Regions from separate parts of the Fusibacter sp. JL298sf-3 genome, predicted to be linked through region 2. Evidence: riboswitches for the same ligand, from Rfam matches in the RefSeq annotation. Region 2 holds a riboswitch; each other region holds the start of a gene.

Region 1 (7,259 bases), 1.1 Mb from region 2:
AATTGCCGGAGAGAGCAGGTGGATGTTTTCGTCGATGTTGGCGTGGTGTTTTAAGGCGTTGATAAGCGCGGCTGCTGTGGCATCCATAATGGCACTGGTCTTTCCGGTGATAATGGCGCCGTCATCTAGTTCCAACGCCACGACCGGCGTCCCTTTTACTTCTGAAGCCGTCCGAGCAGGGGCGACAACTTTGCGATCCGTCGGCTTTAAATAGAGTTCTTCCATAATGAGTTTGCTGCGGTTGTAGGTGTCGAGGTCGACATACCCTTTTTTGTATTCGCAACCCGTTTTAAAATAGCGTCTTATAATTTCTTGTTTAGACGCTTCTTGTACGACGTCATCGTCGATGATGCCGAAGGCGATGCGGTTGACCCCCATGTCTGTAGGAGACTGGTACACACTGGCCTCTTTTGTTATTTTCTCTATGATGCGCTTCAGCACTGGAAATGTTTCAATGTCTCGGTTGTAGTTAACCGCAACTTCATTGTAAGTTTCCAGATGAAACGAATCGAGCATGTTCACATCTTTTAAGTCCACAGTTGCCGCTTCATAAGCGATGTTCAGTGGGTGCTTAAGCGGCATGTTCCAGACGGGGAAGGTCTCAAACTTGGAGTAGCCGATGTTGTTGCCCTTCTTGTGCTCGTGGTAGAGCTGATTCAGGCAGGTGGCGAGCTTACCGCTTCCAGGGCCGGGTGCCGTAACCACGACGATAGGTTTGGTGGTTTCGATATACGGATTTTGACCGTAGCCTTCGTCGCTGACAATCGTATCGACATCATTTGGGTAGCCCTTTGTAGAGCGGTGTGTGTAGACCTTTATCCCCTTGTGCGTCAACTTGTTGATAAAAGTCTTTGAAGACGGCTGGTCGTCAAATCGCGTGATGACGACGCTGTTTACAGATAAATCATAAGCTCTTAAGTCGTCTATCAGCTTAAAGACGTCCACGTCGTAAGAAATGCCGAAGTCACCTCTTATCTTATTGCGCTCAATATCGCCGGCGTAGACACAGATGACCACTTCGGCTTTATCTTTCAACTTGTGAAGCAATTTGATTTTAGCATTTTCATCGAAACCGGGGAGAACGCGTTTGGCGTGCATGTCAAAAAGCAATTTTCCTCCGAATTCCAAATAGAGTTTGTCATAGTGATTTACGCGTTCTAAAATGTATTTTGACTGTTCTTCCAAATACTTCTCTGCATCAAAACCCTTTTTCATATTTCCTCCAGTTCGTACTATACCTCGTAACAACAAAGCCTATTGTATCATGTTTTTGAGTGTAGAAACACTCTTGACACGATAAAAAGTTTTGCTTATGCTGAGAGTGAACCCCTTAAAATTCAAAGGTGGGCGGGGTGAAAATCAAACCGCTACAGCGGGTGATAAAAAAAGGTGAGAAAGTGCTTTTGATGGCTTTATAATGTAAGAAAAAAGCAACGATATAATTTATTATTTTATAAATGATATGACTTTAGAACGCTCCGGTTATTTTTTTAACAAAAACGCAAAAAACGCAAGATTTCTATTGCATTCTGTCGGTTTATTATGTAGAATAAGACCTGTAAGATAAATCGATGTAATACTCTTATTATTTTGATTAAAAAATTATATAAAAGCTGTATGATGAGTAAAAGAGAGCGCATTATAATGCCGCCGAAGGGACAAGTTGAAGTTTGCCAAAATTTTAATGAAATTCTCAGGCTAAAGGATTTTATTTCGGACAGAACTCTGGAGACAACAGGGAAAACGGGGGCGCGTTTTTCCTGTTTTTTTTAGCGGAGTTAGAGTGAAAGAAGAAATAAGTAGGCTGATTCAATGCCGGCTGTTGCTGGAATTGTTATTGAATAATAGGCGTTCTTTCAGACGGTTCAAATCACAAATTTGAGCGCTTCGGTCATAGGGCAAACGACGAGGCACACGCTACTGAAACGCCTGTGTTATTTCGAGAGGTTATATGTTTATAGTCACTAACAATCCAAAGGTAAAAGATTACTACGAAGCGGAAAATATCCAATTTGTAGAAGGGAGTTATTACGACGTGCTCGTGGCCATTCGCGACCTAATTCACGTCAATCACAAGCTCCTGACGCATCCGCTTTCAGGCAGCATTAAGCCGAATGAAACCCCGTATAAATCCGTTGCGGTCGAGCCGTCGAATGTATTTGATATGGAAGGGCTTCATCTTATAGAGAAGGCAATAGAAACGTACCGCAAATTACAAAAGGACAGTGCGACGCCAAACTGGACGCCGCGCATTAAAGAGGATTTCATGGTGATTGATTACGACTTAATCAAAAATGCCATTAGAAAATAACGATATAAAGGAGAGTTACCATGTCAAAAGTATACGATTTAGTCATCATCGGTGCAGGCCCTGCCGGATTATCTGCAGGTCTCTATGGTGCTAGAGCTATGATGAGCACATTGATTATCGAGAAAGACAAAACAGGCGGCCAAATAGTAACAACTGATGAAGTTGCCAATTACCCGGGTTCTATTCACGAAGCAACCGGCCCAAGTCTAGTTGCGCGCATGGCCGAACAGGTAGATGAGTTTAAGGCTGAAAGAGTTAAAGATTCAATTGTAGACTTTGATTTTACAGGTAAAATTAAAACCCTCGTCGGCGAAAAGGAAACGTACAAAGCGAAGTCGGTTATCATAGCAACCGGTGCTGTTCCTAGAAAGCTCGGCGTACCGGGAGAAAAAGAATTAACAGGTAAAGGCGTTTCTTACTGTGCAACATGCGACGGCGCATTCTTTACTGAAATGGAAGTCTTCGTCGTAGGTGGCGGCGACTCAGCAGTAGAAGAAGCTATTTTCTTAACTAAGTTTGCAGACAAAGTCACAATCGTTCATAGAAGAGACGAACTCAGAGCGGCAAAATCTATTCAAGAAAAAGCATTTGCCAACCCTAAGATCGACTTTATGTGGGACACAAAAGTCGCTGAGCTCAAAGGCGACGGCATCTTAGAATCAGCGGTATTTGAAAACGCAAAGACGGGCGAAAAAACAGAGTACTTTGCAGATGAAGACTTCGGCACTTTCGGCATGTTCGTCTTCACTGGCTACTTGCCGTCAACGACGCTTTTCAATGGTAAAATCGATATGAACGAGCAGGGGTACATCGTTACAGACGATCAGATGCGCACCAACATCGAAGGCGTATTTGCTGCAGGCGACTGTAGAGAAAAAGTATTGAGACAAGTGATTACAGCAACGGCTGACGGCGCTATTGCAGCTGTTGTCGCTGAAAAATATATTGAAGACACAGATTTTGAATAAGTTTGTCATCCGGCGTACAATGATGCGCCGGCATCACATATAATCTTAAGGAGGCACATTATGTTAGCGGTAGATAAGTCTAATTTTGAAGAAGTGGTATTAAAAAGCGAAGGCGTTGTTTTGGTAGATTTCTGGAGCGAAGGTTGTGAGCCGTGTAAAGCGCTTATGCCGGATATCGAAGCTTTAGAAGCAGCTTACGGCGATGTGACGTTCACAAAGTTGGATACTGCTAAGAACAGAAGATTAGCGATTAAAGAACGCGTTTTAGGTCTTCCTACCATAGCAGTCTACAAAGGCGGTCAAAAAGTTGACGAAGTAACAAAGGAAGATGCTACAAAAGCCAATGTAGAAGCTATGATTAAAAAATATATCTAGTAGTTAAATCTATGAGAGGAGGTGACTCTATGCGTCTTGAGATTGGAAATATCTTTATTAAGGACATCCAGTTTGGTGAGGTGACATCTGTTAAGGATGGTACATTGTTCATCAACAAAGAGGAGATGATCAAAGAAATTTCTAACGATGACCATATTAAGTCAATTGATATCGAGCTGGTGAGACCTGGCGAGAGCGTAAGAATCACACCGGTGAAAGATGTCATTGAGCCTAGAGTTAAAGTTGAAGGAAACGGGGGCTTGTTCCCGGGCTTCTTAAGTAAGGTGGATATGGTAGGCGAGGGTCGTACGCACGTATTAAAAGGTGCTGCAGTCGTCACTACTGGTAAAATTGTTGGTTTCCAAGAGGGGATTGTCGATATGACTGGCCCTGGTGCTGACTACACGCCGTTTTCAAAAACATGCAACGTCGTTGTGATTGCTGAGCCGGTAGACGGTTTAAACCAGTATGAGCACGAAGAAGCTGTCAGAATGGTGGGCTTTAAATCTGCCAAGTATTTAGGTGAAGCGGGTAAAACAGTAGAACCGGATGAAGTGAAAACTTATGAAACAAAGCCGATTCTGGAGCAAGCGAACCAATACCCTGAACTGCCTAAAGTTGCCTATGTGTACATGCTTCAAACACAAGGCCTTCTTCACGACACGTATGTTTACGGCGTCGATGCGAAGAAGATTATCCCAACTTTGATTTACCCGACAGAAGTTATGGACGGTGCTATTGTTTCAGGTAACTGTGTTTCAGCCTGTGACAAGAACCCGACTTACGTGCATCTCAACAACCCTGTAATTCACGATTTGTACGAAGCACATGGTAAAGAGATCAACTTCCTCGGTGTCATCATCACAAATGAAAACGTCTACCTGGCAGACAAAGAGCGTCATTCTAATATGACGGCGAAATTGGCTGAGTACTTGGGTGTCGACGGCGTTATCATTTCTGAAGAAGGCTTCGGAAACCCAGATACAGACCTGATCATGAACTGTAAAAAAATCTCTGCTAAAGGGATTAAAACAGTTATTTTGACAGACGAGTACGCAGGTAGAGACGGTGCTTCTCAATCGCTTGCCGATTCAGATCCGTCAGGAGATGCTTGTGTAACCGGTGGTAATGCAAACATGACAATTGTATTACCAAAACTCGACCGCATCATCGGTCACATTGATGTTGTAGACGTTATCGCAGGTGGTTTCGACGGTTCGTTAAGAGCAGACGGAAGCATTGAAGTTGAAATTCAAGCCATCACAGGTGCAACCAGTGAAGTTGGATTTAACAAAATGACTGCGAGAACTTACTAATTACAATTAAAAAACTAAAATAATAATAGGAGGCAATACGATGAGCCGTTACTCAGGAAAAAAAGTAATCATCATCGGTGACAGAGACGGTATTCCGGGTCCAGCGATCCAAGAATGTCTCGAATCGCTTGATTGCGAAGTCATCTTTTCATCAACAGAATGTTTTGTCTGAACCGCCGCAGGCGCGATGGACCTTGAAAACCAAAAGCGCGTTAAAGACGCCGTAGATAAATACGGTGCTGAAAACGTCGTGGTAATCATAGGTGCAGCGGAAGCCGAAGCTGCTGGTCTAGCAGCTGAAACAGTAACAGCAGGCGACCCTACTTTTGCAGGCCCTCTTGCTGGTGTAGCTTTAGGATTAAGCGTTTACCACTCTTGTGAACCAGAATTCAAAGACGAGGTAGATGCAACTGTATATGATGATCAAATAGGCATGATGGAAATGGTTTTAAATGTTGATGAGATTATCGAAGAAATGCAAAGCATTAGAAATGAATTTTGTAAGTTTAACGATTAATTAATTAAGGAGGGATGCACCGATGGGTAAAACTAAGGTTGTCCACTATATCAACCAGTTCTTCGCAGGCCTCGGCGGTGAAGAAAAAGCGGATATCGAGCCACATGTGCTTAATGAACTTCCTCCAATATCAGCTCAGCTGAATACAAAGTTGGGCGATGATATTGAAATCGTAGCTACAGTCGTTTGCGGGGATTCCTACTTCAACGAAAACTTGGAGAAAGCTCAAGCTGAAGTGCTGGAGTTAATCAAGGCTAATAATCCGGACTTAGTCATCGCTGGTCCTGCATTCAATGCCGGTCGTTACGGTATGGCATGCGGTAATGTAGTGAAGATGGTTCAAGAAGAGCTCGGCGTTAAGGCGTTCACTGCGATGTACGAAGAAAACCCAGGTGTAGACGTGTTTAAAAAGGACATCTACATTATCAGTACAGCGAATTCAGCTGCCGGTATGAGAAAAGCTATTCCTGCAATTTCTAAGTTTGCAGTTAAGTTCATTAACAATGAAACACTTGGTACACCTGCCGAAGAAGGCTATATAACACGCGGTGTACGCGTGAACCAATTTACTGAAGACAGAGGTTCTACGAGAGCGGTTAAGATGTTGGTTAAGAAGTTGAAAGGCGAGAGCTTTGAGACTGAGTACCCAATGGCTGTATTCGACAGAGTAGATCCAAGTCCTGCGGTAAAAGACATTACAAAAGCGAAAATCGCCATTGTAACGTCAGGCGGTATTGTACCAAAGCACAACCCAGAGCGTATAGAGTCTTCATCTGCGTCTAAATACGGGAAATACGATATTTCTAAATTAGACACAATAACTGAAGCAGATCATGAAACAGCACACGGTGGTTACGACCCTGTTTATGCAAATCAAGATCCTAATAGAGTAATTCCTGTTGACGTTCTCCGCGATATGGAGAAGGAAGGCAAAATCGGTGAATTATTCGGTTACTTCTACACAACTGTCGGTAATGGTACGTCTGTTGCAAACTCTAAGAGCTTTGCAGCTGAAATTGCTAAGGATTTGAAAGCCAACAATGTTGATGCTGTCATCCTTACCTCAACCTGAGGCACCTGTACGCGTTGCGGTGCAACGATGGTTAAAGAAATAGAAAGAGCCGGATTCCCAGTTGTACACATGTGTACAGTTGTACCGATCTCTTTAACAGTTGGCGCGAACAGAATCGTTCCGACAATTGCAATCCCATACCCACTTGGGGACCCATCTTTAGAGGCGAAAGAAGAGAAGTCAATTCGTAGAAAAATGGTTGAGAAGGCACTCGTTGCTTTCGAAACTGAAGTTGACGGACAAACAGTCTTTGAAGACTAATGACGTCGTGACCTCTTTAGAGCTTTAAAGAGGGGGAGAAAACTTCGCCGTCCGGTGAAGTCTTCGAGCAGCACGCGTTGTGTTCATAGAGTCCCGGCTGGACAGTGTGTTCAGCTGGGACCTTTATAAGATTGAAAGAAACCTTTCATAGGATGACTTTATAGAAAATAATTGCGTTCAAAACGCTCTTAGGCATGAACCCTAAGAGTTGTGGACAAATTCTTTTGGAGGTGCTTTATGACTAAGCCAGTTTTGAAAAATGCAAGTTATATTCTCGTGCACACGCCGGATATGATTGCACATAACGGAACAACAGCAGTTGTTGAAAAACAAACCAATCCACATTCAGAATACCTAGGAAAAATTAACGACGCGATTCGCCCTTATGAAGAAGTGATCACTTATGCACCGAATCAAGTCTATATCGGCAATCGTCAAC
Region 2 (7,259 bases):
GCGCTTGGCCACATCTAATGTGCTACAAGCAGAATACTCGTCCTTTAAACCGGCGAGAACAAACTCGTGTTTACAGATGGTGTCTACAGGCAGTGCGTAATGCTCTTTTAACTGAGCCTGTAGGTAGTTGGCGTTGAGAACCGCCATTTCTGAAGCGTGTTTCAACCCCTCTGCCCCCATCGTCAGAATATAGGTGTAGGCGCGAACCAATATGCCGAAGTTGCCGTTAAAGGCCTTCATGCGACCGATGCTGTCCGGCCGCGCTTCATCGAGGAAATATCGGTCGCCGTCTTTAGCAACCACCGGTTTCGGCAAAAACGGTTCGAGGTGCTTTTTAACCCCTACAGGGCCGGCTCCTGGGCCACCGCCGCCGTGTGGCGTAGTAAACGTCTTGTGCAAGTTGTAGTGAACGACATCAAATCCCATATCGCCGGGGCGGGTTTTGCCCATAATGGCGTTGAGGTTGGCGCCGTCGTAGTAAAGCAGACCGCCGGCTTCGTGTACCAGCTTTGAAATCTCGACGATGTTGCGTTCAAACAAACCGAGTGTGCTCGGGTTGGTCAACATCAGCCCTGCGATTTCGTCACTTAAAACACTCTTTAAGCTGTCGAGGTCGACAGAACCGTCCGGTGCCGATTTCACTTCCACCACATCGAAACCTGCGACGTGAGCACTGGAAGGGTTGGTACCGTGTGCCGAATCCGGCACGATTATCTTCGTCCGCTTGGTATCGCCATTTTTACGATGGTAGGCTTTGATAATCATCAAACCAGCCAACTCACCCTGAGCGCCTGCTGTAGTCTGTAGCGAAAACGCGTCCATACCGCCGATTTCACTTAGCTTACCCGCCAAATCGTACATGAGTTCCAAGGCCCCTTGTGCCAGCGGCCCTTCTGTATGCGGATGCAATGTGCTGAAGCCCGTCAGCGAAGACATATCTTCGTTGATTTTAGGGTTGTACTTCATGGTACACGAACCCAGTGGGTAGAAACCGGTGTCGACACCGAAATTCAAATTGCTCAATCGGGTGTAGTGTCTGACCAATTGCGGTTCGCTTACCGACGGTAGTTCAGGCGCTTCTTCTCTTAGCAAATCACTTGGCAACACAGCCGTTATGTCCATGTCGACCTCAGACGGCGGCAGTTTATAGCCGCGTCTGCCTGTTTCCGACAGTTCAAATATCAATTTATCGTAATTCTTCATAAGATGGCCTCCAATGCTTCGACAAACGCGTCCATCTCTTCTTTGGTACGCTTTTCAGTGACACAGAACAACACCCGCGGTTGATCGCTCTCGTAATCGCGGTTGAGGTTGTAGCCGCCCAAAAAGCCTTTGGCCGCGAGCTCTTCGTTGATGCGCTCTACCTCTTCAGTGGTCTCCATGACAAACTCCCTGAAAAACGGCGCATTGTATACCAGCTTAAACTTACCTGTCGCTTCGAGTTTTTCTTTGAGATAATACGCTTTTTTCGCCGACTGTTCTGCCACTTCTCTCAGGCCGTCAGCGCCGAGCAATCCCATGTAAACAGTTGCTGCAAGTGCATTAAGTGCCTGATTTGAGCAAATATTAGACGTCGCCTTTTCACGACGGATGTGTTGTTCTCTCGCCTGTAGCGTCAAAGTAAACGCGCGTTTGCCATCGACATCCACCGTTTGTCCCGCTATACGTCCCGGCAACTTGCGCATCAGTTTTTTCGTAGAGGCCATGAACCCGAGATAGGGCCCGCCATAGTTTAAAGCGTTGCCCAGGGGCTGCCCTTCTCCGACGGCGATGTCTACGCCATAAGCACCGGGCGTCTTTAACAGTCCCAGTGAGATCGGGTCGACATTCAGTACCATCAACGCCTTGTTGTCATGTGCTAGCGACACGGCGCTTTCGGGATTTTCAACGACGCCAAAGAAGTTTGGAGATTGCATAATCACCGCGACAGTACTGCTGTCAACGGCGCTTTCAAGTGCCGCAGCATCAGTTCTGCCATCGCTGTCCACAGGCACTTCTACCACCTTGATGTCTTTAAAGCGCATGTAAGTTTTTACCACTTCTCGCGTCTGGGGATTAACGGCTTCGGATACAACGACCGTATCGCCCTTTTGGCTGCCGGCAGCCAGCATTGCCGCCTCGGCAGTTGCAGTCGCCCCATCGTACATAGAGGCGTTGGATACTTCAAGCCCAGTCAAGTTCGCAATCATCGTTTGGAACTCAAAAATAGCTCTCAGCGTCCCTTGGCTGATTTCCGGCTGATAAGGGGTATAAGCGGTATAAAACTCAGACCTCGACGTGATGTGATGGACGACACTTGGGACGGCGTGATCGTAGGCGCCTGCCCCCCTGAAACAAACTAAGGCATCTGTTGCGCAGTTCTTCTGTGCCAACTTGCCGAGTTGCTTCTGTACTTCAACTTCCGAAAGCGGCGGGTTGATGTCCAGACGTCTGTCGAGGCGAATTGAAGCCGGTATATCACTGAACAATTGATCCACACTGTCGAGCCCCAGGCGATCGAGCATCGCCTTAATGTCTTGCTCAGTGTGAGAAATATATGGGAACATATTATGCCTCCTCTTCGCAGAACGCCTCATACGCTTTTGCGTCCATCAATGACGCCAAAGCCCCTTCATCTTCGATTTCAATTTCGACAATCCAATTTGCATAAGCGTCTTGGTTGAGAAGTGCCGGATCATCGTCGAGTGCTTCGTTGACAGCGACAACTTTACCGGTCACAGGCATCAACATATCCGATGCCGCCTTAACCGATTCAATCGTACCGAAGTTGTCCTCTGCATCATATGTTTCATCGATTTCAGGCATTTCGACATAGACGATGTCACCTAGCGCATCCTGTGCAAAATCCGTGATGCCAACCCAACCTTTTTTACCTTCAACTTTTACCCATTCGTGATCTTCCGTGTAATAAAGTCCATTTACGATTTTCATAATAGCCTCCTCGTTTTTGCAAAGTGTTTTGTATGAAAAGGGCGCTCTGTCGCCCTATACTAAAAAAGCTTACGCTTTTTTATACTATTTCTTGTAGTTTTTTTGATAAAAACGTTTGCTGACAATTGTCGCAGGCATAACTTTTTTTCGGACGCCGATTTCAATGGCGTCACCCATAACGGCATAAGTGGCATCGATGAGCGCCAATCCGATGTTCTTCTTAAGCGTCGGCGACAAGTAGCCCGTCGTCACGTGACCGATTGTCTCGCCGTCTTTAAGCACTGGATAACCGTGTCTCGGAATGCCTTTGGCCATCTCAAAACCGACAATTTTGCGCTTCAGACCGTCTTCTTTCTGCTTAATCAGCGCGTCTCTTCCGATAAATGCGTCTTTTGTCAACTTGACGCAGAAGCCAAATCCCGCCTCTAAAGGTGAAATGTCTTTGTCTATTTCGTTGCCGTACAGCGGCAATGTCGCTTCAAATCTCAGTGTGTCTCTTGCACCGAGTCCCGCCGGTTTTAGCCCCATCGGCGCGCCGACAGCCATAAGTTTTTCCCACACCGCCACGATGTTCTCATTGGCTGTGTATATTTCAAAACCGTCTTCACCTGTGTAGCCGGTTCTCGATACAATGCAGGAAATCCCATCTATTGAAACCGCTTCATCAAAGTAGAAAAAGCCAATGGTTTTCAAGTCTTTGTCGGTAAGTTTTTGAAGTATCTCTTGGGCGAGCGGTCCTTGAAGGGCTACTTCAGAATAGTCTTCCGACACATTTTTCAAATCGATCTCATAGCCTTTTGCCTGTTTCTGCATCCACTCGTAGTCCTTGGCCACATTGCTGGCGTTAATGACGAGGAAAAAATGTGTGCGGTCGTACTTGTAGACGAGCAAATCATCTACGACACCACCGTCTTCATAACACATCATGGCGTACTGAATCTGACGGTCTTCGAGGAGCGTAACATCGTTGGTAACGAGGTTCTGAACAAATGCTTCAGCCCCTTCACCCTTGACTTCGACTTCACCCATGTGAGATACGTCGAAGATGCCCGCTTTCGTTCGCACCGCTTCGTGCTCTTCCATAATGCCCTCGTACTGTACGGGCAACGCGTACCCAGCGAAGTCGATGACCTTGCCGCCGGCTTTGACATGAGCCTCATAAAGCGCTGTCTTCTTTACTGCTTCCATTTCAATGCCTCCTTTTTTATCACTAGGAGATTTATACCCCCAGCAACTGTTTTTATGCGATTTTTGCTATGATGATATAAAAAAAACGCACAAGAATAGCTATAAGCTGCCTTGCACGCCTCTGTTTCTTTACCTGAGCGTTTCGTCGCCTTCGGTGCTACATGAATTGTAGAGCTCTCCAGAGTTCCATCAGATAACGCTTATGGGGCCTGAGAGTTTCATCATATGCGGCAGACATACAACTTGCGCCTTCGGCTATTCTTGCAGAATATCTCACATCATCGTCAAATGGTAACGGTATATGTTTGTTCTACTGTCATTGTATGCCTTTGAAACAGTTTTTTCAATATCAATTTTGATTTTTTCTAATTTTCTTATAAATTTTGCGTATAGAACTTATAACCGTTCCGGCCGTTCCGCTTAACTTGGTACAAAGCCCGGTCCGCTTTGTCGATTAAAGCCTCTTCCGAAACGTCTTCTCCACAATAAAGCGCGATCCCGATGGAACACGTCAGATAAATCGTATGTCCCCCTGCATATATAGGGGCCCTGACCGATTCCAGAATACGACGCGCCACCATTTCGAGATGCGCTCGGCTGCTTTCATGCGTCATAATAATGGCGAACTCGTCGCCTGAGAGGCGCGCCACGAAATCCGAACTCCTAATACTCTCTTTAAGGCGTTCGGCAAACGTCTTAATCACATCGTCCCCCACTTGGTGTCCATAAGTGTCGTTAATGGGCTTTAAATGGTCCATATCGATAAAAAACAAACCAAAAGCCGACGCCTTTTCATCTGCTAATGCGACGGTTTCTTTTAGACGCTCTAAAAAGAAAGTCCGATTGGGGATTTGCGTCAGTGCATCGTGTAACGCCATTATGCGCGACTGCACCTCACTTTGCTTAATACTCGAATTCTCCACCTCGAGTTTTTTTATAAAATGCCGCATGTGTTTGACCTTATAGTTGTGTGCTGTCACATCGGTCACCTGTATCATAACGACGCGCTTCCCCTGATAATTCAGTCTCTCCAGTTGAAGATTCTGACGGATGCTGTCACCTGCCAAATCGTCAGCACCGACAAAAAACGACTGGTGTATGGCACCTGAAAGAAAGCGGCCGCGACCGGTTTCAAAGACCTGTTCAACCACTTTTCGGTAAGCCGGTAAGGCAAACTTATCGGACAGCGCCTCTAGGGAATGGCTGACAATCGAATCCGATAACACCGACATTTTTGAAGCAATCCACCGGTTGACATAAACCACTCTAAACGCGTCGTCAATAACGACGATGCCCATGTTGAGTTTGTCCAGAAGATCATAGATAAAAGTCTTCATCGCATGCTCCTATTACGGCGTCTAATCGATCGATGAGGCGTTTGAGGGAGTTGACTCCCAGCGCAATGATAATGACCCCGTCGATTGCCGTCTTCTCTAGGGTAAAACTCGTATGCATCAACAGCATATAGACGTTCTTCTTTAAAACCTCTACTTGTTCAGTTTCGCCGACAAAGACCAGTTCAATATCCGGAATGGTAAACTCGACGGTGGTTTCAACGAGATTGGAAAACTCGCCCACAACAGAATTAAGTATGACGTTGCTGATTTCTTTTAAGACGTCGAAGTCGGTATCCATCAACGCCATGTCTTGGTTTTGACCTGTACTGGGCTCGATGCCGAGGCAAGAATCCACCAAGAGCTTGGCCTTGTCTGCACTAAAAATCAAAAGGGCTTTTCCATTAAAATCATCCCCAAATTGCATGGAGGACGAAACAATATGGCCGTGTTTAAAAAGACCACTTTGACGGTCTATGTTGTAGGTCGTATTGATGACTTCCACTTCCGGAACGGTGAGCAGTACGCGCTGATTGGCCATCTCAGACAACATGCCCGCCGCTTTTCCGATAAAGACGTTGACATACTCTTTAAGCAGGTCTTTTTGCAATTCATTCAGCATGACCTTCTCCCTCAATTAAAGCCACTAGTGCTGCCGACTTTTCCGGATTGAGCGGCTTGTTAATGTAGTGTTCGACACCCAGCGCTTTGAGCTCATCTTTTGTCCCGCGCTGCACATCTGCCGAAATCACCACTGTATTCGGCAGATGTCCTTCTCCTCTAAGCTTTTTAATCAGCTCTTGTCCCGTCATAACCGGCATGAGCAAATCGGTAATCAACCAGTCGGTCTGAGCTGCTCGTATCGCTTCATAAGCAACTGCGCCGTTCTCACATGTGACAATCTCTGCCGCATCGAATTTCTGACGGACGACGCGCTGAATAATTTGTCTGATAAAAGAAGCATCATCTGCTATTACAATTCTCATTTTAAACTCCTTAGCACACAGGTACTTTTTTCGAAAACTTTCTCCTGTACATTTCTTGATCGGCTTTCATAATTAAGGTCTCAGCGTCTACTGTCTCGCGTCCTTTGTAAACTTGAACCCCATAGCTAAACGTCACTACAAACGGGTAGTCTTCTGAGGCACTCAGCGTTAAAAGCGCCTCTTCTATACGCGCGAAGAACTTGTCTGCTATCGCTTCGTCACTGTCGTAAAGGACGAGGACGAACTCGTCGCCACCATATCGAAACAAGGCATCTGTTTGACGAATATTGGCCAGCATCATCTCTGCGGCTTTAATTATGGCGATGTCCCCCATATCGTGTCCGTAAGCATCGTTGATTTTCTTTAATGCGTCTACATCTATAAACGCCACGGCCAAGGGCTTTTGATGGACTCTCGACTTTTGAAGCAAGAGATTCAATCGATTTAACCCTGCCGTCTTGTTGTAAATTTTCGTCATATCGTCGAACTCAGACTTATTTTTGTACTTCATATAGTAATAAAGCAACAAAAAAGACATCACAAAGTAAAACAAAACCATCGTTGAGAAAAAGATTTCTACAACCAACCCTATTTTATAAGCCCTCGGCACAAAATAAATCGCCGGATTGAGTGTACTTTTGATAAAGGCAAAAGTGCCATAAGCCAACATGGGGAAAAAACCGTTTAAAACAACTAAAAATGCCGCCAATCGACGCTTAATGTGTAATGTGTCGTGAATCAACGTCGCATAAGGGCTGAAAAACCACGCGCCGACAACAGTCGCCGCGTAGATGAGCACGGTAACCGTCCCGTCAAGCCA
Region 3 (7,259 bases), 780 kb from region 2:
GCATCAAGTGGCGGCGTCAAAAGAGGTGTTAAAAGGGCTTATAGAAAAATACGATATCGACGTCGTTCCAATTGGCAACGGCACCGCTTCAAGGGAAACCGAGGCGCTTGTGGCAGAACTGCTCGCCACATTGGACCGAGAAGTGTACTACACCATCGTCAGCGAAGCGGGCGCCTCAGTGTACTCTGCTTCCAAACTGGCCACAGAAGAGTACCCGGACATCGACGTCTCCATAAGAGGGGCGATTTCAATTGGGCGCCGTTTACAGGACCCACTGGCTGAGCTCGTTAAAATCGATCCGAAGAGCATCGGCGTCGGTCAGTACCAACACGACGTCAATCAAAAACGCCTCACAGAACAACTGGGCAACGTCGTCGAAGACTGTGTTAACAACGTCGGTGTCGACTTGAACACGGCGACGCCGTCGCTGCTCAATTACGTCGCAGGTCTTTCGGCCACCGTATCAAAAAATATCGTGGCGTACCGCGATGAAAAAGGCAAATTCAAGACGCGAAAAGAGCTGTTGAAAGTCAAGCGCCTCGGCGACAAAGTCTTTGAACAATGTGCCGGCTTCCTCAGGATTGCAGACGGTGCGCATCCTCTGGACAACACTGCCGTTCACCCCGAATCCTATGGGGTAACAGAAGCGTTGTTGGCGGCCTTGGACTACGCCATTGACGCCATGGGGCAAAGTGGTTTTTCAGACATCGATGAGCGCGTGCGCGCCTTTGGCGGCATCGGCAAGTTGGCCGACGCAATGGACATCGGCAAATTGACGTTACAAGACATCGTTGAAGAACTGAAAAAGCCCGGCCGAGACCCACGTGAAGAAATGCCGAAACCGATTTTTAGAAGCGATATCTTAAAGATGGAAGACCTCGAAGAAGGCATGATTTTACCGGGGACCGTGCGAAATGTCGTCGACTTCGGCGCCTTTGTGGACATCGGCGTCAAACAAGACGGCCTCGTCCATATATCGGAGCTCTCCAACAGATTTGTCAAAAATCCGATGGAAGTGGTTTCTGTGGGCGATCCCGTTACAGTACGCATTTTAAACGTCGATTACAAACGCGGAAAAATTGCACTTTCTATGAAAAATATCGAAAAATAAACGCGGTCTTATCCTAAATATGCTATAATTTCTTTAGAGTATCGAAATAATAGCTAGGAGGGGTATTATGTTACTGATTCAAAATGCAACGCTTTATACCATCACACAGGGGATTGTGCCAGGTGGTAGCGTGCTCATTGACGGCAAGACCATTCAAGCAATCGGCACGGATTTAACAGCGCCTGAAGGGGCTCAGGTTATCGACGCCGACGGCAAGTTTGTCTTCCCGGGATTTATCGACGCACATTGCCACGTCGGCCTCTTTGAAGAGGGCATAGGCTTCGAAGGCGATGACGGCAATGAGATGACCGACCCTGTAACACCGCATTTAAGAGCAATCGACGCCATCAACCCAATGGACGAAGCGTTTGCTTTAGCGCTGACAGGTGGGGTGACAACTGCTGCCGCAGGGCCGGGGAGCGCCAATGTCATCGGCGGCACATTTACCGTATTAAAACTCAAAGGCAACCGCGTCGACGATATGGTCGTCACCAAAGAACTGGCGATGAAATGTGCTTTTGGAGAAAATCCCAAACGCGTTTACAACGCTAAAAAATCGATGCCGTCGACGCGTCTCGGTACGGCGGCTTGCCTGAGAGAGATGCTGTTTAAGGCGTTTGAGTACAATAAAAAGATTAAAGCGGCGGCGGGAGACGTCTCCAAGATGCCTGCTTTTGATATGAAACTTGAGGCGCTGTTGCCTGTTGTACACGGTGAAATGCCGCTTAAAGCGCATGCACACCGTGCAGATGACATCTTTACAGCCATTCGAATTGCAAAAGAGTTCGGCGTAAAATTGACCCTTGAACACTGTACAGAAGGGCATCTTATCGCCGAGCACTTGGCAAAGGAAGGCTACCCTGCGGTGGTGGGACCGACGTTTGGAAACAAGAGCAAGTTCGAGCTGACCAATAAATCGTTCGACACGCCGAGAGTTCTCCACGAAGCAGGTGTGAAGTTTGCCATCATGACAGACAGCCCGGTTATTCCGCTTCAGTCCCTTCCGATGTGTGCGGCACTGGCGCACAAAGCAGGGCTCGATGAGGAAACGGCACTAAAGGCCATTACCATCACCGCGGCGGAAATCCTAGGACTGGATGAGCGCATCGGCAGCCTCGAGGCCGGAAAAGATGCAGACCTCGTCATCTGGGACAGACACCCGTTTGACCTGCAAGCCCATGCGCTGTACACCCTCATAGACGGTGAAATCGTCCATAGGGACGCTTCAGTTGCTGAATAAATCACACAAAAAACAGCCCGACATTTTAAAGATGTCAGGCTGTTTTTTTTGCGCCCCCGGGGGACGCTATTGTTAAGCAGTTAAAGGTTGCGTTTTTTTGCGTGTTTTAAAGAAAGCGGAGCCGACGAGTCCGGCTAAAGTGCCACCTGCTATGGCAAATCCAACAGCCAACATCACCTGTAGCGGCGGGTTAAAAGCGAAAGGTGCCAGTAGACCCGGAATCGGTGACGCCGTACCAGGGGCGTTGTTGACAATGCCGAAGAATGCCGCAGAAAGGCCGGCAAGGGCACCGCCCATAAAGTTCGACGTGTAGATGGGGATGGCGTTCTGCGTAACGATATCCGCTTGTGTCAGCGGTTCCAACATGACGGCAACCACTTTGCCGCCGGTGCCGAACTTCAATCGGTGGAACAAGATGCCGTTGGTAAAAGAGCCGCCGACAGTGGCGATCGCCGCAATGCCCATAGGCAGTCCTGTGAGACCGAGCATCGCCGTCAACGCCATGGAACTCAACGGCGATGTGCACATAACTTTCATAATGCCCCCGAGAAGAAGCCCCATCAGATAAGGCGACTGACTGGCTGCAATGGTAATGGTGCCGCCGATATTGGCCAGTGTTGAATCGACTATTGGCGTGGTGGCAAAGGCGATGCCCCGTGCCATAGGTGCGATTAACAGGGCGCTGAGTATGATGTCGAGGCCTTCCGGCAAGTATTTTTCAAGCTTCGGCGCCAAGAGTCCTAGGCTATACCCTGCGATAAACCCCGGCAAAATACCGTATCCCCCGACGGCGACGCCTGCCGTTACGGCGAGAACAGGGGAAACGCCCATTTGAAGCATGGTCAGTGCAGCCGCCGCTACACCGCCCATATTGCCGGCCACAGTGCCCACTTCGCCCAAGAAGGCACTGCTTAAAAAGTCGCCGCTGATGTATTTGTGAATCGCCTCCACAAGAAAAGTGGCAATTGCCGCATTGGCAAGACCCGACATGGCTTTCTGCCCCTTGGGTGCCTTGAGGCTAAACAGGGAGAATATCCCCAATGTCAAAAACAAAAGTCCCATTCCTTTTACAATCTCCATAAATCCCCCTCCATAAATCATGACACTAAAAAAAGGACATAGGTATAATGGGCAACACAAAGAATGCCGATTATACTCTGTCCTTTTATCTGAAAGATTCACTGCCTGCGCAGCTTGCTTCTTCGATGGTCAACTGAATGACGCTCTCCAGAGCTGTGTCCGATTGTTGTAAATAACCTGAAAGCTTCAAAAAGCGCTCTTGGGCCTGTCGCTTTTCTTTCTCCTACGGTGCATGGGCATTTGCCCACTTTTCTCCAATCAATCATCATCCACTATTTAATTCTCGTCTAGTTTACAACAAGAAGTTGTCACGTGTCAATACATACCGCCATTAAATTATTTTATACTTTTGGCCACTTCAAAAAAAGATTTGACGACAGGGGAATGCATCTGTGTCTTGTTGGCGACAATGTGGATGTTTCGGTAAACAGGGGGATCGAGCGAAATCAAGTCCACGTTGTAATTGGTTTTGAGCAGCGTCGAATCCGGCACAATGGTAATGCCGAGACCGGCCTCCACCATGGCGAAAACAGTGCTCATCAGCTGAAACTTGTACTTTATTCTAGGCAGGACGTGATTTTCTGCCAAAAGCTGCTTTAAATACACATCCTGATTGTTGTCCGGCATAATAAACGGATACTTTTCAACATCTTTGAGAGCAATGTCGTCGATTTGGCTGAGATCCATGTCGTAAGGAACGACGACGACCATTTCGTCTTTAAAGCACGGCAATGAGTGGTGCTCTTTTTTGATGTAATCTTCTATGAGAAAACCGACGTCGATGCGACCCTGATGAAGCTTTTCCATAATGCGGTCGTAATCTGCATCGAAAATTTCAACTTGGACGTCGGGGTATCTGGCGTCGTAGGCCTTTAAAATCTTGGGGAGAAAACGTGACGACACACTGGTAAAACTGCCGACGCGCAGCGTGCCCATCTCCAGTCGGTTCATGGCGTGAATTTGGTTGTAAAGACGGTCTTCGGCAGCGACGAGAGTTTCGACGTGATGCCACAACTGTTTGCCGTCTTCTGTGAGGCGAATACCCTGCTTAGTTCTCACAAAGAGTGTAAAGCCGATTTCCCTCTCTAAAGCACTGACGGCGTGGCTCACCGCAGACTGTGTCATATTCAGTGCTTCAGCGGCTTTCGTGAAGTTGCCGCTGGTCATAATTTGCTTGAAAATTCGGTATTTCATATGTACCTCGAATGGATGAAATTTTTTCATGATGGCCATTAAAAACATTCATTTTACTTATGGCTTCAATGTCATTATAATCGAATTGACTTAGCAATACAAGAAAGGTTCAGTGTGAAGAAAAATGAAAAAAACACTTACGAGTAGAAGGACTTACTTCTTATTGAGCAAACTTATTTTTGGCCTTTTTTTAGCGGCACTGGGCACTGTGATTATGATTCACGCCAACATCGGTTTGTTCCCTTGGGGCACACTAAATGCCGGACTGACAAATGCGACGGGCATCTCATTTGGCGTTTGGAGTCAGCTGATTGGCATCGTCATTATCATCGGGATGTTCTTTATGAAATCTTACCCAGGTCTCGGCACAATTTGTGACATTTTATTCGTTGGATTTTTTATAGATTTATTGGAGGCGACACAGTTGGTACCGACGCCACACGGCCTGCTTTCACAAATACTCTTCAGTATCGTCGGTCTGTTCGTTTTATCGTACGGCATGGCTGTTTATATGAGCTGTGGTCTCGGCGCAGGTCCGAGAGACGGTCTGATGCTACTGATTATGAAAATAACGGGCAAGCCGGTTGTCGTGGTAAAAGTGGCCATTGAAATCACCGTTACAGCACTTGGCCTCTTGCTCGGCGGCCCCTTTGGCGTCGGCACAGTTGTACTGGCACTTCTAGGTGGAAAAGTACTCGATTTGATGTTTAAATGGACGGGATTTGACGCCTCGAGAGTGCGACAACGCACATTGGGCGAGCTCCTTAGAAAACCGGAAAAAGCAACACAAATGCGATAGCCCCTCTTTAAAGGGACGGTTCTTTTGTGTCGAAATATCCTAAAATATGGAAATGAAATGCAACCAAAAGCAGGTGTGAAGGCCTCTAAACACGCCGTTTTAGAGAACCGACTCTGCCGCAAGTACAGACGTCACGCCCCACATCGCAGGCCTTTGGTGCATACACCGGGCAAACGCGGCGAGGGAAACTTCGGCGCAATGAGAAAAGCAGGTGAACCGCTGTCGACAAAAGGCCTTTGCGATGCGGGACACCTGCTTTATTGGGTTCAAAAATGGTAAATTATAGTGTTTTCCGGTACAAAAGAACCGTCCCCTTTTTTGCACCCACAGTCGGTCCGAGAGACGAGTGGGTCGTCGCACATGCATGTCCAAGGGCGAGGAAAACCGTTCCTGCGAAAATACACAGCACCACAGAAGGTTTCAGCGGTAGCTGTAAGAAGCGTCTGGCTCTGAAGGCCACCATTAAAATCAGCGGGTGAACCAAGTAGATGCCAAACGCGTAAGTGCCGATGACGCTGAGACCGTTTGAAAGTGGCTTCAAATTTTGATGTATTTTTTCAGACAGTGCGATGATGCAGAGCGAAGCGGTTGTCACAAATACATACCAAACCATCAGCTGATAAAAAGTGTTCATTTCTCCCGTATAGGTAAATCGGAACAGCAGGGCTAGGTTCAGTGCACCGCTGGTGACGGCCAACGAGATAATGCCCCGTTTGTAGTCGTGCCAGCGCACCTTGAGGGCCTCGTAGTGATGGCCGATGTAAGCGCCAATTAAACTGATAAACAAATACCAGATGTACAGGCTGGCGGGGTATTTAAAATGCTCGTAAATTACCAACCGGTTGAGCCAGTAGATGCCGATTTGAAGCAAAGCTGCGACAGCTGTCCACTGTAACGGTGTGAGGCGCGTTCTGCGCACCCACATGAGAATTAAGGGAAAGCAGATGAAAAACTGCATGAGAACCGACAGGTAGTAAAGGTGCGGGTGGGCTTTACCCATTAAAAAGATAAAAGCCAAATCGCCGACGTTTGTGAGTTTTTCTATATAATTTGGACGCGTCAACAGGTTTTTGACGATGTAAATCAGCGACCACACGAGGTAGGGCACTGCAATTCGCAACCACTTTTTATTGTAAAAAGTGGGCCAATGAATGTCCTCCGCGGCGTAGGTGGCCACAATGGCGCTGATCATAATGAACAACGGCACAGCGAACTGAAGCAGTCGATTGAGGGTGTAGATGGCGTTAAAAGAAGCTGTACCCGGTGCGTGTAGGGCAACAGACGGCGCTGTCGTATGTATTAGGACAACGGCTAAAATGGCAATGCCTCGAGTGACATCCAAGGCCTCAAGGCGTTTGCGATTAGATGATGACATGAAGATCCTCCCAAAGATAAGTCCCCCGCGCTGTTGGTCGTCAGCGGCGGTGTGTAACATTTCCGCCATAGTGCCTTTTGCTTAAAACAGAGGCTATTTTTAGACGGTACAGTTCACTAGTATAACCTAAACGCACCAAAAAAGAGATGACAAATTGTTCATATGCATCATCTCTTTTTTTAATATAACAGCTATTTTGTAATGTAATTGTAAAAAGTGCCAAACGATTTCCTTGAAAACGCAACGGCGATTAAAACCGCAGTGGCTGCGCCCATGACTAACTTGGGCTCAAAATGGCCTTTGGACATACTGAAAAGGTAGAGATCGCCGAGGTATTTTGCCCCTGCACCGAAATTGAGCAAGTAGTACCCTGTGGCCACCATAAAAGCCGTGGGGAGTTGACGCGTAAACTGGAGTGTCGTCATGGCGATGGCCCCTAAGAAAGTCGCTGTGGTAAATG

Evidence for each region. Region 2 has a riboswitch for glycine ahead of gcvT (glycine cleavage system aminomethyltransferase GcvT). Riboswitches for the same ligand answer to the same signal wherever they lie in the genome.
Region 1: linked by a shared signal. The riboswitch ahead of ACR6HW_RS00515 (GrdX family protein) and the one ahead of gcvT (glycine cleavage system aminomethyltransferase GcvT) in region 2 are both predicted to bind glycine.
Region 3: linked by a shared signal. The riboswitch ahead of ACR6HW_RS09595 (PTS sugar transporter subunit IIC) and the one ahead of gcvT (glycine cleavage system aminomethyltransferase GcvT) in region 2 are both predicted to bind glycine.

The regions. Positions count from the first base shown of each region.
Region 1 covers NZ_CM132608.1:107,150-114,408, forward strand. The annotation lists gene ACR6HW_RS00510 (DUF1846 domain-containing protein) at 1-1,215, opposite strand, end outside; glycine riboswitch at 1,618-1,719, shown strand; gene ACR6HW_RS00515 (GrdX family protein) at 1,952-2,311, shown strand; gene trxB (thioredoxin-disulfide reductase) at 2,332-3,279, shown strand; gene trxA (thioredoxin TrxA) at 3,340-3,654, shown strand; gene ACR6HW_RS00530 (glycine/sarcosine/betaine reductase component B subunit) at 3,684-4,970, shown strand; gene grdA (glycine/sarcosine/betaine reductase complex selenoprotein A) at 5,011-5,487, shown strand; gene grdB (glycine reductase complex selenoprotein B) at 5,510-6,820, shown strand; gene grdC (glycine/sarcosine/betaine reductase complex component C subunit beta) at 7,058-7,259, shown strand, end outside.
Region 2 covers NZ_CM132608.1:1,226,822-1,234,080, forward strand. The annotation lists gene gcvPB (aminomethyl-transferring glycine dehydrogenase subunit GcvPB) at 1-1,203, opposite strand, end outside; gene gcvPA (aminomethyl-transferring glycine dehydrogenase subunit GcvPA) at 1,200-2,546, opposite strand; gene gcvH (glycine cleavage system protein GcvH) at 2,548-2,931, opposite strand; gene gcvT (glycine cleavage system aminomethyltransferase GcvT) at 3,016-4,119, opposite strand; glycine riboswitch at 4,231-4,311, opposite strand; gene ACR6HW_RS06095 (diguanylate cyclase domain-containing protein) at 4,494-5,456, opposite strand; gene ACR6HW_RS06100 (chemotaxis protein CheC) at 5,437-6,075, opposite strand; gene ACR6HW_RS06105 (response regulator transcription factor) at 6,065-6,439, opposite strand; gene ACR6HW_RS06110 (GGDEF domain-containing protein) at 6,450-7,259, opposite strand, start outside.
Region 3 covers NZ_CM132608.1:2,003,688-2,010,946, reverse strand. The annotation lists gene ACR6HW_RS09605 (Tex family protein) at 1-1,111, shown strand, start outside; gene ACR6HW_RS09600 (amidohydrolase) at 1,179-2,351, shown strand; gene ACR6HW_RS09595 (PTS sugar transporter subunit IIC) at 2,424-3,431, opposite strand; glycine riboswitch at 3,499-3,592, opposite strand; gene ACR6HW_RS09590 (LysR family transcriptional regulator) at 3,768-4,625, opposite strand; gene ACR6HW_RS09585 (YczE/YyaS/YitT family protein) at 4,750-5,424, shown strand; gene ACR6HW_RS09580 (hypothetical protein) at 5,482-5,703, shown strand; gene ACR6HW_RS09575 (acyltransferase) at 5,705-6,799, opposite strand; gene ACR6HW_RS09570 (hypothetical protein) at 6,991-7,259, opposite strand, start outside.